Regions from separate parts of the Symbiopectobacterium sp. genome, predicted to be linked through region 1. Evidence: predicted binding sites of a transcription regulator. Region 1 holds the regulator's gene; the other holds the start of a gene.
The links. Region 1 encodes PurR, which represses purine synthesis genes. Its sites were predicted from a motif close to CANGCAAACGTTTGCNTG; they were not measured.

Region 2: a site for PurR is predicted at 1,629-1,646, ahead of purL (phosphoribosylformylglycinamidine synthase). Genes of this name have one in related genera too.

What each region holds. Positions count from the first base shown of each region.
Region 1 is NZ_JBPETA010000127.1:5,111-8,289, forward strand. Features, by position in the region: gene cfa (cyclopropane fatty acyl phospholipid synthase) at 1-698, opposite strand, end outside; gene purR (HTH-type transcriptional repressor PurR) at 1,324-2,349, opposite strand; gene ACTBDZ_RS12015 (cytochrome bd-I oxidase subunit CydH) at 2,566-2,832, shown strand; gene ACTBDZ_RS12020 (C40 family peptidase) at 2,907-3,179, opposite strand, start outside.
Region 2 is NZ_JBPETA010000065.1:10,253-13,431, reverse strand. Features, by position in the region: gene tadA (tRNA adenosine(34) deaminase TadA) at 1-13, shown strand, start outside; gene mltF (membrane-bound lytic murein transglycosylase MltF) at 18-1,544, opposite strand; gene purL (phosphoribosylformylglycinamidine synthase) at 1,760-3,179, shown strand, end outside.

The DNA.
Region 1 (3,179 bases):
ACGATGCGATCGAAATGTCGGTTAAGGTCGCGGTAATCCTGCAATTCAATGGTGACGTTGAGATCGCTACAGCGCGCCTGAGCCAGTTTTTGCTGCTCACGTGAGATGGTCACGCCGTAAACCGATACGCCATAATGGAGTGCCGCATAGGCGGCCAGCCCGCCCCAGCCGCAGCCAATATCCAACAGTGTCATGCCTGGCTGAAGCTGAAGTTTTTCACAAATCATGCGCAGTTTGGCCTGTTGCGCCTGCTCAAGGGTCGTGGCCTCTTTCCAGTAGCCGCAGGAATATTGCATATGCGTGTCAAGCATCAGGCTAAACATATCGTTGCCCAGATCGTAATGTTCCTCGCCGACGATCCAGGCTCGCTTGCGGGATTGCAAGTTAATCAAGCGCGCAGCGACAATGTGCAAAATGTCTTTGAGATGATGGGGGGCCTTTTTCTCAAGCTCTGCACGTAAGATACGCCGAAAAAAACAGTCTAAACGATCGCACTCCCACCAACCGTCCATATAGCTTTCCCCGAGCCCCAGGGAGCCTTCACGCAGAACGCGCTTGTAGAAATCGGGGTTACGTACCCGGATATCAAACGGGCGTGAGCCATTGATTTTGATATCGGCGATCGCCAATAACGCGTGAACGATACGGAACCAGGACGTGTTATGTTCTGCCAGTTCCTCTACATATGATGAACTCATAACTTCTCCCAACCTTGCCAGACAGCGCCGCAAGGAACAGCATAGACAGTCTCTCATCAACCCGAACGCTGCGGTTTGCGCGCAGCGTGTTCGAATCACGGGCAGGTTACCCGTTGTTCAAATAGTAAGCGGTTGCATTCGTGCGCAGCCGTTTATGCTTGCCCGTTGCACAGCGGCAGCGGGCATAACATCCATCGTCTACTCTCTGGATACCCAGAGGGAATGAAGTGTCAACGCCGGTACGTGGTAACACGTAGGGGCACATATCCTGATACGCAGTGCTGCGCTCGTTATAATAAGGATAAATGTAGGGATATTGTCCGAATGAAAAACAGTGTATGACTGCTTCAATCAGAGGACAAGTCAAAATTGATTGATGCAGCCATATAGAATTTACAAATCAACGTACTATAACCGTCATACTTCAAGTTGCAGGTGCGTTGACTGCACTCGCTCACCCGAATCACTTACTTAAGTAAGTGATTCGGGATTCCCTCATTTGCCGCGTTACGACGCTCATAAATGAGCCTCGCCCTAAAGGGCCAGCGCAAGCGCTGTTCAAAACGTTAACGTTTTGTCCTGCAACTCGAATTATTTAGGGTATATAAGAAAATCGTCTTAAACATTAACGGCGGTAGTCGTGAAATGGGCCGTCACCCACTGAACGGCGCTCGATAAGCGTTGGGTGAACCTCAATCATCTGCGCATCTTCACGCTTGCTGGTGATGCGATCGAGCAGCATGGTAAAAGCAGATTGGCCCAAACGTTCTTTTGGCTGGTGGATCGTGGTTAAGGCTGGGGTGAAATAACGTGCATGGCGAACATTATCGTAGCCAATCACGGAAATATCTTGCGGTACGCGTAGTCCCAACTCATCAGCCGCGCAGATAGCGCCCATGGCCATGATGTCACCGCCGCAGAAAATAGCGGTCGGGCGCTGTTTCTGCGCCAAAATCTGGTGCATGGCTTTGTAACCGGATTCCGGCTCGAAATCACCCTGAACAATCCACTCATCGCGAACCGTGATATCCGCTTCCTGCAAGGCTTTGAGAAAACCCAGATAACGCCCGCTGCCCGTGTTGCGTTCCTGAATACCCGGAATGGCACCGATGTCGCGGTGGCCGCGCTCAATCAGATAACGCCCAGCCAGGTATCCCCCTTCGAAGGCGTTATCAATGATGGTGTCAGTGAAATCGCTGTGTGCCTGACCCCAATCCATTACCACCATAGGAATGCTGCGGTAATCGGCCAACATGCTCAGCAGTTCAGGCGGATATTCCGCACACATCACCAACAGGCCATCGACCCGTTTTTGCGCCAGCATGGAAAGATAGGCTCGCTGTTTTTCCAGGTTATTATGCGAGTTACACAGAATCAGGGTGTAGCCTTTTGCATAACAACTGTTTTCAACTGCTTCGATAATTTCCGCAAAGTAGGGTGCTTCGCTCGAGGTGGCGAGCAGCCCGATGGATTTGGTGTGGTTTACCTTTAAGCTCCGAGCCACTGCGCTCGGAGAGTAGTGTAATTCCTTGATGGCTTCCCGCACGGCCGTTTTGGTCTCTTCGGCGACGAAACGTGTTTTGTTGATGACGTGAGAGACGGTTGTTGTTGAAACGCCAGCACGCTTTGCCACATCTTTGATCGTTGCCATCTAAACATGACTCCTGAACCTACTTGTTACGGCAGTATATAGTTTGTTAATCGTTTGCTTTTGCGTAATGTTCTCTTTCCGATGGTATAAACAGGATATCAGAAGGAGACTGCCGAAATACTTTGTACCTAAAGGGGACGCGTTGATCTCATCGAAGATGACGTGTTCGGACACCGACGCAGCGCACGGTAAACTGCGAATTTTGGCTGATTTGCCGTGAAAGTGAAAGGGATAATTGATTTAATTAGTGCAGCCGGGATCGGAGATTTTCCCTATAAATGTGTAACAATGCTTTTTTGGCGTCATTGTGCTGCGGGTAGTGGTGTGCAGGAAAGAACGGAGCATCCAGTGCGGCGGCAATTTTCACGCGTTTCTGTGTTTCAAGGAGATAGAATGAATACTGATTTGAAAATGTCATTACTGACCACAGTTGGAGCGTTAGTCATGATCATGGTATTTAACTTTGTTGCCGTGTTGAACTGATCGCGATTAAAATAAAGACCAGGCTGCATAAGCATCACCTGGTCTTTATTATCGCTAACGCGTCGATGTGGCGATTAACGAATCGTTTGTGGTGTCACCACGCGACGTGCACCAATGTAGTGTTCCTGCCAGTAGTCTTCGCTCAACTTACTGATCTTGATATCGGCACCGGTTCGCGGTGACTGAATAAACTTGCCATTGCCGAGATAAACCCCGACATGATCGGCGGTGCCGCGACCATTGATGCGAAAGAACACCAGATCGCCAATCTCCAGTTCACCCTTATTGATGGGCGCAGCATCGCGCAGGTGATACATTTCATTGGCGGTGCGCGGAATAGGAATCTT
Region 2 (3,179 bases), on a different contig from region 1:
CGGGGCAGCCTGATACCTTATTTGCCGAGTTTTTCTGGCGGTACGGCAGGGTAAGCGCTCGCTAACAGTTCCTGCTGCTGGATTTTATTGGCTTTCTCGGTCAGATACCCTTCCAGACTCAGCATATAGCGGCGGATATTTTCAACGTAGTTGTAGGCTTCGTGGCCGCGTGCATAGCCGTAGGTGGTCTGGGTATAGTAGCGTTTCTGGCTGAGCATCGGCAGGCGAACCTTCACATCCGCCCAGCTATCGGGATTACCCTTCTGTTTTTCCGTCAGTTTGCGCGCATCCAGCAGATGGGCATAGCCCATATTGTAAGAGGCCAGTGCAAACCAAATCTTCTCATCCACGGGGATGCTTTCCGGCATTTTTTCCATCATGTGCGCCAGATAGCGTGCGCCACCGCTAATGCTCTGTTCCGGATCGAGCCTGTCGGTCACATTCAGGCTCTCCGCAGTGTTACGCGTCAGCATCATCAACCCGCGCACGCCAGTCGGTGAGGTTGCCAACGGGTTCCAGTGCGATTCCTGATAAGACATGGCTGCCAGCAATTTCCAGTCAATGTCGCTGGCATATTTGGCAAACAACGGTTGCAGATCGGGCAAGGTGTTATCGATGGAGCTCAGGAAGGTGCGGGTATCGACATAATCAAATTCGCACACATGGCCGAGGTATTTCTCTTCCAGGCGCGCCAACGTGCCGTCTTCCACAGTTTGGCTGAAAAAGTCCAACAGTGCGGCGTACAGGCTGTCGTCCTGGGTACGGCGCATATACCAGGTGACCGGTTCTTCGTCGCTCAGATCGAACGCCACGGAAAGCTGCGGGTGAATGCGCTGCATCAAACCGATGGTGACGGAATCTGCCAGCGTGTAATCCAACGCGCCTTGCGCCACCTGTTTGAGCAAATCCTGCGTGCTCAGGTCTGAAGCGGCTTCCCAGCTTAACGCTGGATATTTATTGTTTTTCAAATCGCGTAACGTGGCGATATGGGCTGAGCCCGATGTGACCGCTAACCGACCGCTCAGTTTTTCCAGGTTTTTAGGGCGCGTGGCGCCCATGCGGTAAACCAGTTGCTGCGAAACGGAATAATACGTTGGTCCCGCGCGAAAGCGATCCAATCGCTCATGGTTGTAGATCAGCCCGGCGGCAAGCAGATCGGCATTGTCGTTGTCTAAATCATCGAACAGGGCGTCAAGATTTGGACGTGCCGACACCACCAGCTTCACGCCAAGGTAATCGGCGAATCGTTTAGCCAGTTCATAATCGAGTCCTGAGGGGGTTCCGTTACTGACGGTATAGGTTAGCGGCGAATTGAGCGTGCTGATACGCAGCTCGCCCCGAGAAAGGATATGATTGAGCTGGGTATCCTGGCCGCTGTGCCAGGGGATGTTGGGCCAGAGCGCCAACATCAGCAGTAACGTAATAACCCCGATGAAAAAATAATTTAATGTTAAACGCTTCAAATAGTTATCTCTCGGTGGCCGTGTGGCCTTTCTGTCTGTAACGGCAGTTTTTTTGTCTACACTCTCCCAGAGTGGGGGCATTTTGCTTAACAAACCGCCAGTGTGCAACAGTTATCCATCAGGTTAAAGTTTGACCATGACGAAAATAAGATGTGCAACAAACTCTGCACAAACGGTTTCGTCGGGCGTCACAATTCTCTATAATGACGCGCGTTTCCCCCCTTGGCTGCGCGACAAAGTAGCGCCCACTGACGTACTGAAACTCAGTACATCGAAGACGAGAGATTTTTTAGATGATGGAAATACTGCGTGGTTCACCTGCCCTATCGGCCTTCCATGTAAATAAGTTGCTGACGCGTTGCAAAGAGCACTTTTTGCCAATTAGTGACATCTATGCGGAGTACGTTCACTTCGCCGCCGTGCGTGCACCACTGAACAGCGATGAGCAGGTCAAACTGACACGACTGTTAAAATATGGCCCCTCTCTCGCGGAGCATGAGCCAAGTGGGCGCTTACTGTTGGTCACACCGCGTCCCGGCACCATTTCTCCCTGGTCTTCCAAAGCTACTGATATTGCGCGCAACTGCGGCCTGGACAAGGTGATTCGTCTGGAGCGCGGATTAGCCTTCTATATTCATGCGCCGACGCTGAGCGAAGAACAGTGGCAGCAACTGGGCGCGCTGCTGCATGACCGCATGATGGAAACGGTATTCACCGAGATGGCGCAGGCGGAACAGCTGTTTGCCCAACATCAGCCTGCCCCGTTGAAGCGGGTAGACGCTTTGCTGGAAGGGCGTAAGGCGTTGGAACAGGCCAACGTGCGTCTTGGATTGGCACTGGCGGAAGATGAAATTGACTACCTGTTGGATGCCTTTACCCGTTTGGGCCGCAATCCGACCGACATTGAACTCTATATGTTTGCTCAGGCCAACTCTGAGCACTGCCGCCACAAAATTTTTAACGCTGACTGGGTGATTGACGGTGAAGCACAGCCCAAGTCGCTGTTCAAAATGATCAAGAACACCTTCGAGCACACGCCGGAACACGTGTTGTCTGCTTATAAAGATAACGCGGCGGTGATGGAAGGCTCCGAAGCAGGGCGTTTCTTTGCCGATCCGCAAGGGCACTATGCCTACCATCAGGAACCGACACACATTCTGATGAAAGTGGAAACCCATAACCATCCGACGGCCATTTCTCCCTGGCCGGGGGCGGCGACCGGTTCCGGTGGCGAAATTCGCGATGAAGGGGCAACGGGGCGCGGTGCCAAACCCAAAGCGGGTCTGGTCGGGTTCTCGGTCTCTAACCTGCGTATTCCTAACTTTGAACAGCCGTGGGAAGAAGATTTCGGTAAGCCGGATCGTATCGTCAGCGCGTTGGACATTATGATTGATGGCCCGCTGGGCGGCGCGGCCTTTAATAACGAGTTTGGTCGCCCTGCGCTGACCGGTTACTTCCGTACATATGAAGAGCAGGTTGACAGCCATAACGGCAGCGAGCTGCGCGGTTATCACAAGCCGGTGATGCTGGCGGGCGGTATTGGTAACATCCGTGTCGATCACGTGAAAAAAGGCGAGATCACGGTAGGCGCCAAGCTGATTGTGCTGGGTGGCCCCTCCATGAATATCGGTCTGGGCGGCGGTGCAGCCTCCTCCATGGCCTCCGGCCAATCTGACGCCGATCTGGATTTCGCCTCCGTACAGCGCGATAACCCGG